2 regions of the Aquamicrobium segne genome follow, and region 2 is predicted to be linked to the other one. Evidence: riboswitches for the same ligand, from Rfam matches in the RefSeq annotation. Region 2 holds a riboswitch; the other holds the start of a gene.
What was found. Region 2 has a riboswitch for S-adenosylmethionine ahead of ACFPLB_RS11755 (O-succinylhomoserine sulfhydrylase). Riboswitches for the same ligand answer to the same signal wherever they lie in the genome.

Region 1 (5,837 bases), on a different contig from region 2:
AGACCAAACAGCGGCGTGGTCTGTTCTGGCTGCTGATTTTTCTGGTGGTCCTGTTTGGGGCTTACAGTGCAGGCTGGTTTTATCTGGCAGGCCGCCTGACCGATGAGGTCAGAGCCAGCATTGCCGATCTGTCGCAGCAAGGTATCCGCTCGGATTGCACAAGGCTGCGCACGCAAGGCTACCCGCTCAAGCTTGCCGTCATTTGTACAGGAACAGCCTATCAGGACGACGCAAAAGGCATTGCTGCAACAACAGGAACGCTGGAGGCCAGCTTTGCCATCTGGCGGCCGCAGACGGCCAATATCACACTGCGCGGCCCATTGCGCACCCTGATGCCCGGCCTTGCCCCCTTGTGGCTGGATTGGGACCAGTTGGAGATGCAAACCGGCCTGCAGCGGCCAATTCCTGACCATCTCAGACTGACCACACAAGGATTTTTGGGCCAGACCGACCCTGAAGACAGCAATCCGGTCGCCTTGTTCAACATCACCGATCTTGCCCTTGATTTATGGGCCGATGATCATGATCTGCTCTATCGCGGCAGCTTTGCTGAACTGGACATTACGCCTGAGGCTCTTGAGGGACGCACCTTGCCCACGCTTGACGGGGCTGGCGAAGCGCGGCTGAAAAATGGCGCGATCCTGCTGGAGAAAAACCCGCACAGCCTGCGTGGCCATGCAGCCGACATCACCCGGCTGGAGCTTTCCTCCGGTCAGGCGACTGTATCCGTGACCGGACCTGTCGCGATTGATGAACAGGGGCTGGTTGATGCAGAACTGATGGTCCGCATCACCAATCCCGAAAAAATTGCCGAGATACTGGCAACCGCCATCCCCAAACAGGCCCGCAAGATCAGACAGGGCTTTGGCGCGCTTGCCATGATGGGCAAGCAGCCCATTCTGCCGCTCACGATAAGCAGGAGCAACGCCACGCTGGGCTTCATCCCATTAGGCAGGATCAAGCCGCTGGAGTAATTTTCTCAACACATGATCTCGAAAAACCCGCAACTTTTCGAAACTCTGTTTTATTTCTGATGCTCCACAGCCTGACGACCGAAATTGGGGGCATCGACCTCCTGCCCAGCCTCAATGATCGAGCGGCGGATAGCGCGGGTATGCGTAAACAGATCAAACAGCTTGTCGCCATCGCCCCAGCGAATCGCTTTTTGCAAGGAAGCCAGATCTTCTGAAAACCGCGCCAGCATTTCCAGAATGGCATCCTTGTTATGCAGGCATACATCACGCCACATGGTCGGGTCGGAAGCCGCCAGACGGGTAAAATCACGAAAACCGGAAGCCGAATATTTGATGACTTCCGATTGTGTCACCGTTTCCAGATCGCTGGCCGTGCCGACGATGTTATAAGCAATAATATGCGGCAGATGCGAGACAATCGCCAGTGTCCGGTCATGATGATCGGCATCCATTATCTCGATATTGGCGCCGCAAAGCCGCCAGAATTGCGACAGCTTCTCCAGTGCCTGTGGGTCAGTTCCCGGCAGCGGGGTAAAGATGCACCAGCGGTTTTCAAACAATTCGGCAAAACCGGCATCCGGGCCGGATTTTTCGGTACCTGCCAGCGGGTGGCCCGGAATGAAATGCACCCCTTCGGGAATATGCGGCTGCATCTGGGCAATCACCGAAGATTTGGTCGAGCCGACATCAGTCAGGATCGCTCCCTTTTTCAAGGCAGGTGCAATCTCTTTGGCAATCGCTTGCGAAGCGCCAACCGGCACCGAGACAATGACCAGATCGGCATCGCAAACCGCTTCTGCAGCTTGCGCAAAATAGCTGTCACCAAGGCCAAGTTGTTTTGCCCGCTCCAGCGTCTCAAGACTACGGGTGGCAATGGCAATATGGCGGCCAAGATTATTTTTTCGGATGATGCGGGCCACAGACGAGCCGATCAGGCCGATGCCGACAAGGGCAATCTTCTCAAATAAAGGTTCAGATAGAGGTTCAGGCATTTTTCAACTTTTCAGAAATTTAGTCAGTGCGGCGACAACACCGCGATTGGCTTCTTCGGTTCCGACTGTCATCCGCAGCGCATCGGGAAGCCCATAGGCACCAACGCGCCGCAATATATAGCCGCGCGCGCTCAGATAATCGTCGGCGGCAGAAGCCGAATGCCTGCCTTCTTCCGGAAAATGAATGAGAATAAAATTGGTAACGCTGGGCGTCACCCGAAGCCCCAATGCCGTCAGTTCTTCAGTGAGCCAGGGCAACCAGGTCTCATTATGAACAAGCGAATGCTCGACATGAGCCTGATCGCGGATCGCTGCCGCACCTGCGGCAAGTGCGGTAGCCGTGACGTTGAAAGGATCGCGCACTCTTTCCAAGGCGTCGATAATATGGACTGGCGCATAGATCCAGCCAATACGCGCCCCGCCAAGCCCGTAAACCTTGGAGAAGGTGCGCGTCATGACCACATTTTGCGCGCTTGCCACCAGTTCAATACCCGCCTCATAGTCGTTGCGGCGCACATATTCAGCATAGGCGGCATCAAGCACCAGCATGACATTTTTCGGCAGGCCGGCATGCAGACGCCGCACCTCATCGAAAGGAATATAGGTGCCGGTCGGATTGGCCGGATTGGCCAGAAACACCATGCGTGTTCTGGGGCTCACACAGGCAAGGATCGCATCGACATCGACGCGCTCATCCTTTTCAGCAGCAATCACCGGTGTGGCGCCCGCTGCCAGAATGGCGATGCGATAGGCTAAAAAGCCATATTGCGGATAGATTGCCTCATCGCCCGGCGCAAGATAGATACGCGACAAAAGCGCCAGCGCCTCATCCGAACCATTGAAGCACATGAGATTGGCCATGTTCAGCCCATGCACCTCAGCAATGGCTTCGCGCAGGCATGTCGATGACCCGTCAGGATAAAATTCCAGCCGTCCGGCTGCCTCGCGCGCGGCCTCGGTTGCCTTTGAAGACGCGCCAAGCGGATTTTCATTGGCAGAAAGCTTGTACAGCTTCACACCCGGCGGCACCGTACTTTTGCCCGGCACATAAGCATCAATGTCCAAAATACCGGCGCGAGGCTGGGGACGAGACTGTTCTGGTGCCATGGTCATGATCTGAAATCCGCTGAAGGCCGGGACATTCCGGCAAGATATTTTGAAATAGCTGTCACACCCGACATTGTCGAGACTTGAGTGTGTCAGCAAGCATTGACGAAGATCGGGGCCAGTCCTAAATATATGCCAGTTCCGTGGTGATTTGGCCGGTCGGCTTGCAGCCACGTTAAAGAAGTCGCTAAAAAAGGCCGAGGCTGACAAGTCCTGTCAGGACCGGTTGCGATTTCGCCGCCGGTCTTTTTTGTTTGGCCGGCCAGTTTGTTGGAGAATATGATGCCGATCAAGATCCCCGATCAGCTTCCTGCGCGTGAAATACTCGTTCGCGAGGGTGTGTCCGTCATGGATGAACGCACCGCTCTGCGGCAGGATATCCGCCCGCTCCAGATCGGCTTGCTCAACCTCATGCCCAACAAGATCCGCACCGAAACCCAGTTTGCCCGGCTGCTTGGCGCTTCGCCCTTGCAGGTTGAATTGACGCTGGTGCGCGTTGGCAATCACAAGGCCAAAAACACGTCTGAAGAGCATCTGATCTCCTTCTACCAGACATGGGAAGAAGTGCGCGGGCGCAAGTTCGACGGCTTCATCATCACCGGTGCGCCAATCGAGCTGCTGGCATATGAGGATGTGGATTACTGGCGCGAGCTTGAACAGATTTTCGACTGGACAACCACCAATGTCCATTCCTCCTTCTTCATTTGCTGGGGGGCCATGGCCGCGGCCTGGCATTTCCATCGCATCCCCAAATATACGCTGGATAAAAAGGCTTTCGGTGTCTATCGCCATCATAACAACATTCCGGCCTCGCCCTATCTTGCCGGTTTTTCCGATGATTTTGCCGTGCCCGTATCACGCTGGACGGAAGTGCGCAGCCACGACATTCCACAGGATCGCGGCCTTGATCTGCTGATGGAATCAGACATTACCGGCCCCTGCCTGCTGTCAGAAGCAACCGGCAACCGGCTCTACATGTTCAACCATATCGAGTATGATTCAACCTCGCTGAAGGAAGAATATGACCGCGATATTGCGGCAGGCAGCGCCATTGACGTGCCGCATGAATATTATCCGGGCAATGACCCTTCACGCCCGCCACTCAACCGGTGGCGCTCACATGCACATCTGTTGTTTGGCAACTGGCTCAATCAGGTCTATCAGACCACCATATTTGATCTCAGCAAGATCGGCCAGTCGGCTTAGCGCAACGGGCGTTCTGACGAACGCAGCTTCCACTGCTCCAAGCTCTTGTTTTAGCCGCATTTGTGCAACGCCAGATGGCACCATCTGTGCTCACAAAATGCTTTAGCGCATGCCAAGGCTTGGTCTGCCCTGCGGAGAAAGCACAGGCACAAAAACGCGGCGCGAGGCCCGCTGGGCAACCGGAATGCCCTGATAGAGGCGCTTTTGCGCTTCTACGACAATAACACCGGAAAAAATCGGCCAGGCTTTACGGCCACTGCTTTCCAGCAGGCTGTGCATACGCATCATGAACCGTCGGCGTGACGGGGGAAACAACAACCCGTCCGCCCATGCTGCCGGTGTGAAATTTGCCTCCCGCAACAAGTCGCCAAGCTGCCCGCGCGAATAGGGCCGGCCGGTGCCAAAGGGTGTGTGTTCAAAACGCGCCCACACGCCACGCCGGTTCGGCACGACAATAACGACACGACCGGCTGGCGACAAAACCCGCCAGATTTCATTCAGCGTCTCGCGCGGGTTTTCCACATGTTCCAGAGAATGAACCAGCAACATGCGGTCGATAGACGCATCCGGCAGCGGCAGTTCCTCATCAAACACCAGTGCTGTGGCGGCAGGTCCCGTTGCTGGCCACAACACCGCACCTTGCGTGGCGGGCATGAAAGCAAACACACGTTCCGCATCTGCACCAAAGCGCTCCAGCCAGGGCAAGGCATAGCCTAGCCCCACCAGACGCTCATTGGGCACCTGCGCCCAGATTGATGACAGCGCCATGGTAATCGAGCGCTCAGCAAGACGGCCAAGGGGTGAGGCATAAAAAGAACGCAGATCAACAATATCAGAATACATGAAACGCCTTTTCAGCTTTGATCAAACGCTAACCGCTGTTGACAGCAGTTTCAACAAAACCTGCGCTGGGCAACCAAAAGCGAGGATGACAGTCCCTTATATCCGCCCTATGTCTAAAATGACGAAGGAGATTGATCATGACTGTTGAAGTTGAGCTGTTCACGTGCCAGCAGGATAATTTCGGTGCATTGATACGCGACAGAAAAACCAATGCCGTGGCGCTGATCGATGCGCCTGAAGAAGCACCGATCATAGCCGCTATTGAGCGCACCGGCTGGCCCCCCTCGCATCTGTTCATCACCCATCATCACAGCGACCATGTGGCCGCCAATCTGGCCCTGAAACAGCGCTTCAACCTGCACATTACCGGCCCGGAAGCCGAGAAGGACAAAATCCCCGGCATTGATGAGACGGTCAAGGATGGCTCACGCATCGCTTTCGGCAGCGGCTTTATTGACGTGATTGCCACCCCCGGCCACACGGCAGGTCATGTCTGCTATCACCTGCCACAGGCAAACATCATCTTTACCGCCGATACGCTGTTTGCGCTGGGCTGCGGGCGCTTGTTTGAATGCAAACCGGAAGTGATGTTTGCATCATTGCAAAAACTGGCAGCCCTGCCTGCTGACACGCAAGTCTATTGCGGCCATGAATATACGCTGAGCAATGCCCGTTTTGCCCTGACCATTGATCCTGCCAATGCTGCCTTGCAGGC
Region 2 (5,837 bases):
CACCGGCACCGGCGCCAATCAGCGTGCTCTTTGTATCGCGGCCAATCGCCTGACCAACCAGTGCCCCGCCCACACCACCAACGGCGGCCCCTGTCGTGGCGCGCTGCTGTTGCGGCGTTTGCGAACAGCCGGCAAGACCCATGGTCAGGGCGACAGCGCCAATGGCTGCAAATTTAAAAACTCTCATCTGATCCTTCTCCTTGTCTGATAGCCCATTCTCACATCGCATCATGAAGATGAACGTAAGCTGACTGCAACAGGTTCCGGGTTTTTGATACAAGCCCTTACATCATGCGATCAGGGCGGCCAAAAGGCCGCAACTTGCGCTGCGGCCTTTCAAGAAAAATGCTGATTGATCAATAAATATCAAAATTGAAATATTTTGACTGAATTTTCTGGTAGGTGCCGTCAGCAACAATGGCGTCAATGGCGCTGTTGATCTTTTCGCGCAGTTCATCCTCACCCTTGCGAATGGCGATACCGGTTTCCAGTTCAGTGCCCTCAACATCGCCAATTAGCTTGCAGCAATCCGCCTCATCCGAATTGTTGAGCCAGTCAACGAGAACGAATTTATCGGACACAAGCGCGTCAAGACGGCCATTGAGCATATCCTGCACGGCCTCTTCCTGTGTCGGGTAAAGCTTAACATCCGCGCCAGCCTTGGCATAATGATCCTGTGCATAAATTGCCTGCGTGGTCGCCGATTGCGCCCCGATCGTCTTGCCCGCAAGCTCTTCGGGCTTGGTGCCGCTCAGGTCACTGTCCTTGGTGGCGATGACAGCCAGCGGCGTGACATAGTATTTATTGGTAAAATCAACCTGCTCCTTGCGCTCTTCGGTGATCGACATGGAGGCAACAACAGCATCGAACTTGCTGGCCTGAAGGGCTGGAATAATGCCATCCCAATCCTGCACGACAAATTCACATTCGACCTTCATCTGCTCGCAAAGCGCATTGGCAATGTCGATGTCAAACCCTTCAAGCTGACCATCGGCTGTCAAACTGTTGAAGGGAGGATAAGCACCTTCAGTCCCAATCCTGAGCTTGCCATCCTGTGCGGCTGCCTGACCGGCGATAAGAGCAATCACGCTCGCCGTGGCAACGCCTGCGAGCCATCTGGAAATTCGCATATTATACCTCTTCCCAAAAAATTCAGGCCCCTTTGGCCTTGTCTCCAGCCAAGCACAGCCAGAAGCCGGAGACAAGCCGAAAAGGAGAGGCTTATACTTGAACGGGACTGCGAAAATGCTTGGAGAGTTTGAGGCCCTGCGCCTGATAGTTGGAGCCAAGATCAGCACCATAAAGCGCTTGCGGGCGTGCAAGCATATGTTCATAGACCAATCGGCCTACAATCTGTGCGTGATCAAGGATGAAGGGAACCTCATGGCTGCGCACTTCCAGAACGGCGCGGCTGCCGGTGCCGCCAGCAGCCGAATGGCCAAAGCCGGGATCAAAAAAACCGGCATAGTGAACCCGGAATTCACCCACCAGCGGGTCGAAAGGTGTCATTTCGGCTGCATATAAGGGCGGCACATGCACGGCCTCGCGGCTGACCAGAATATAAAACTCGTCAGGATCAAGCACCAATTCAGCCGCACCCCGATTATAAAGCGGCTCCCAGAAATCCAGCACCTCATGAATGGCGCGGCGGTCCACGTCGATGAGGCCGGTGTGATGTTTGGCGCGGTAGCCGATCAGCCCGTTGGCATCCCCTTCCAGATCAATGGACAAGGCAATGCCACCGCCAGAAATATCGGGCGGATCGGTTGCCACCAGCATCTCGCCTTGATGCAGCGCATGCAGTTCTTCTTCACCAAGCAAGGCATTGCCACTGCGAAACCGGATTTGCGACAGGCGTGAACCGGTGCGGGCAACGATTGGAAAGGTCCGCGGACTGACTTCCAGATAGAGCGGGCCATGATAGCCAGCGGCAATCTTGTCAAACTCCGCGCCGTGATCCGTCATCACACGGGTGAAAATATCAAGCCGTCCGGTCGAGCTTTTGGGATTGGCCGAGGCAGAAATTTTTTCTGGCAACGCAAGTGTTTCCAAAAGCGGCACGATATAGACGCAGCCCGTTTCCAGAACGGCGCCCGCGCTTAAGTCAATTTCATGCAATTGCAGCCGGTCAAGTTTTTCTGCAACCGAATGGCCCGGCCCCGGCAGAAAGGAGGCGCGCACCCTGAACGCCTTTTCTCCCAACCGCAGATCAAGGCTTGCAGGCTGAATCTGGTCAGCATCGAGTGCGCGAGGTGAAACAAGCGCGCCAGTTTCAAACAGCGCGGCAATTTCCTGATCGGGCAAAATGCCAGTCTGACGCAAGGCTCAAGCTCCCGGCCGATAGGGGATGACAATTGAATATGTCTTAAACATACAAATGATTGACGCAACCCGGCGTGAGGTTTAAAGCCATGCTTATCCCGTGGTGATTTGGCCGGTCGGCTTGCAGCCACGTTAAACAAGTCGCTAAGGGACCGTCGGACTCTTTGGAAGCTGTCTGTACCGGTTGCGACTTCGCGGCCGGTTTTTTGTTTTGGGAAAGAAAGCCATGACATCGGACAAGACACGCAATTGGAAACCACGCACGACGCTGGTTCACGACGCAACGCTGCGCTCACAATATGGCGAGATGTCAGAAGCAATCTTTCTCACGCAAGGCTATGTCTATAAAACGGCAGAGGCTGCCGAAGCCCGCTTCAAGGGTGAAGATCCGGGTTTCATCTATTCGCGCTACGCCAATCCTACGGTTGACATGTTTGAAAGGCGCATGTGTGCGCTTGAAGGCGCTGAAGAAGGCCGCGCCATGGCTTCAGGCATGGCAGCGGTGGCCGCAGCCATTCTGTGCAGCCTCAGGGCGGGTGATCATATTGTGGCGGCACGCGCTTTATTCGGCTCCTGTCGCTGGATCGTCGAGACACTGGCGCCGCGCTATGGCATTGAAGCCACGCTGGTCGATGGCAAGGACATTGCCAATTGGGAACAGGCCGTACGCCCCAACACCAAGCTTTTCTTCCTTGAAAGCCCGACCAACCCCACCCTTGAGGTCATCGACATTGCCGCTGTGGCAGCCCTTGCCAATTCGATTGGCGCAAGGCTGGTGGTTGACAATGTGTTTGCCACGCCACTGCTGCAACGCCCGCTGGAACTGGGCGCTCATGTCGTCGTCTATTCAGCTACCAAGCATATAGACGGGCAAGGCCGCTGTCTGGGCGGCATCGTCCTTTCCGACAAGGCATGGGTTGAAGAGCATTTGCAGGATTACTTCCGCCATACCGGCCCGTCCATGTCGCCCTTTAATGCGTGGACGCTGCTCAAGGGGCTGGAAACACTTGCCGTGCGGGTTGATCAGCAGATGCGCTCGGCCGCCCGCATTGCCGATCTTCTGGCGCAAGCGCCGCAGATCGAGCGCGTCATCTATCCAGGCCGTCCCGACCATCCGCAGGCCGATATAATCGCCAGGCAGATGTCAGGTGGCTCAACGCTCATCTGTTTTGACGTAAAAGGCGGCAGGGCGGGAGCTTTTGCCTTCCAGAATGCGCTTGATATTGTGCTGCTTTCCAACAATCTGGGCGATGCCAAAAGCCTGATTACCCATCCAGCCACGACCACGCACAAGAATCTGAGCGATGAAGCACGGGCTGAAAGCGGGATTGGTGCAGGCACGTTGCGACTGTCGATCGGCCTTGAGGATATTGACGACCTCGTAGAGGATATTGAGCAGGCGCTGGCCAGCGTTCGCTAGAGCATTTGTGCGACGTCAGATGGAATCATCTGACGTCGCACAAATTGCGGTTAAAACAAAAGTTTAGAGCCGGTCTTTCGACCGGCTCTTTCTAGTTCAGGCTTTGATCGCCTTCACCTTTGCCTCGATGCGGGCGCCAATATCGGCATCGACGCTCTTCCAGTAATCGAAAGCACGGCTCAGCACCGGTTCACGCACACCACCGGCAAGGCCACCGGCAACCGTATCAACCAGTGCCGCACGCTGGGCATCATTGAAGACCTCGCGCACCAGAGTGCCCGGCTGGCTGAAATCATCATCTTCAGCCCGCAGCGCATAAGCGCTGCGAACCATTGGACCATCAGCTTCCCAGCCATCTGCGACCGGGCCGGTCTCATCCGACCACGAACGTCCGCCGCTATTGGGCGCATAGACCGGGGCGTTGCCCGAATGATGATAGGTCATGTGGCCATCAAACATATAGGAGTTAACCGGCACCTTGGGCTGGTTGACCGGCAATTGATGGAAATTGGTGCCGATGCGGTTGCGCTGGGCGTCGGCATAGGCAAAAGCCCGGCCAAGCAGCATCTTGTCGGGTGACAGGCCAATGCCCGGCACGGTGTTGCCCGGCGAGAAGGCGGCCTGCTCGATCTGGGCAAAGAAATTTTCCGGGTTGCGGTTGAGCGTCATCTTGCCGACCCTGATCAGCGGATAATCCTTATGCGGCCAGGTCTTGGTCAGGTCAAACGGGTTGATGCGGTAGGTCTTGGCCTCTTCATAAGGCATGACCTGAACCGACAGGATCCAACTTGGATGCTCGCCACGCTCAATGGCGTCAAACAGGTCACGGCGATGGAAATCAGCATCATTGCCCGACATGGCGGCAGCTTCTTCATTGCTGAAGAATTCCATGCCCTGCTCGGTGTGGAAGTGGTACTTGACCCAGAATTTTTCGCCCTTTGCATTAACCCACATATAGGTGTGCGAGCCATAGCCATTCATGTGACGCCAGGTGCGCGGCAGGCCGCGCTCGCCCATCAGATAGGTCACCTGATGCGCGGTCTCCGGGTTGCTGGTCCAGAAATCCCACTGCATGTGATTGTCGCGCAGCCCGGAATCGGGCAGACGCCGCTGGCTGCGGATGAAATGCGGGAACTTCATCGGGTCACGCACGAAAAAGATCGGCGTGTTGTTGCCGACGAGGTCGTAATTGCCTTCACTGGTGTAGAATTTCAGCGAAAAGCCACGCACGTCGCGCCATGTGTCGGGGCTGCCCTGTTCACCGGCAACGGTGGAGAAACGCGCCAGCATATCCGTCGAAGCACCCTTCTGGAAAAGGGCTGCCTTGGTATAGGCTGAGACATCCTCGGTCGTTTCGAAAATCCCGAAAGCACCGGCACCCTTGGCATGCGGCAGACGCTCCGGCACCTTCTCGCGGTTGAAATGCGCCATCTGCTCCAGAAAATGCACATCGTGAAGCACGATCGGGCCATCGGCGCCAATAGTCAGCGAATTGCGGTCGCTCACAGCAGGAGCGCCGGTTCCCGTTGTGGAACCGGTGTTATGGGAATGGTCGGGTTTACCTTGATCTGACATGGGGTCTCCAGACTGTCTTGAAAGTTGAAGGGTGAAAACTGTGATGCCGATGCTCTTACATTGGTACTACGCCTGAAAAGAACAATGCGACAAACCTGCAAAGCAGGCAGACATTGTGCAAGACAGGAGAAAAGCTATCCTGATGAATTGATTGATCTGTCCCTGATTGGCATAAGATTGCCGCAAGTGCAAACAGGAAGCTGCCCGGGAACGGGTATCAACCCGTCAGCAGCATGAGGCTGCAAAACGCATGTCCCACACGGTAGAACCATGAAAAATCTTCTGATTATCGCTGCATTTTTTCTGTTTGGTGCACACACTGTTCATGCAGCCGATACAATCCCGGTTCTGCCGCCAGAGGCCCCAGCGGTGGCAAGCGGGCAGCCGTCATGGGCCTTGCAGATCACGCCCTATATGTGGGCGGCCGGTCTGGACGGAAACATATCGCCATTCCGGCGCGGACCGACGCTTGCGGTCGAAAAATCCTTTTCCGATGTGATGGACAGTCTCAACTTCGGCG

Region 1: it holds a riboswitch for S-adenosylmethionine, as region 2 does, so the genes downstream of both, ACFPLB_RS06695 (homoserine O-succinyltransferase) here and ACFPLB_RS11755 (O-succinylhomoserine sulfhydrylase) in region 2, are expected to answer to the same signal.

The regions. Positions count from the first base shown of each region.
Region 1 covers NZ_JBHSLL010000016.1:36,393-42,229, reverse strand. Annotated here, with positions in the region: gene ACFPLB_RS06710 (DUF2125 domain-containing protein) at 1-974, shown strand, start outside; gene ACFPLB_RS06705 (prephenate/arogenate dehydrogenase family protein) at 1,025-1,966, opposite strand; gene ACFPLB_RS06700 (pyridoxal phosphate-dependent aminotransferase) at 1,970-3,079, opposite strand; SAM riboswitch at 3,207-3,286, shown strand; gene ACFPLB_RS06695 (homoserine O-succinyltransferase) at 3,356-4,279, shown strand; gene ACFPLB_RS06690 (class I SAM-dependent methyltransferase) at 4,382-5,122, opposite strand; gene gloB (hydroxyacylglutathione hydrolase) at 5,260-5,837, shown strand, end outside.
Region 2 covers NZ_JBHSLL010000039.1:33,034-38,870, reverse strand. Annotated here, with positions in the region: gene ACFPLB_RS11770 (YMGG-like glycine zipper-containing protein) at 1-187, opposite strand, end outside; gene ACFPLB_RS11765 (ABC transporter substrate-binding protein) at 357-1,130, opposite strand; gene ACFPLB_RS11760 (2'-deoxycytidine 5'-triphosphate deaminase) at 1,222-2,322, opposite strand; SAM riboswitch at 2,413-2,490, shown strand; gene ACFPLB_RS11755 (O-succinylhomoserine sulfhydrylase) at 2,549-3,742, shown strand; gene ACFPLB_RS11750 (catalase) at 3,839-5,317, opposite strand; gene ACFPLB_RS11745 (hypothetical protein) at 5,588-5,837, shown strand, end outside.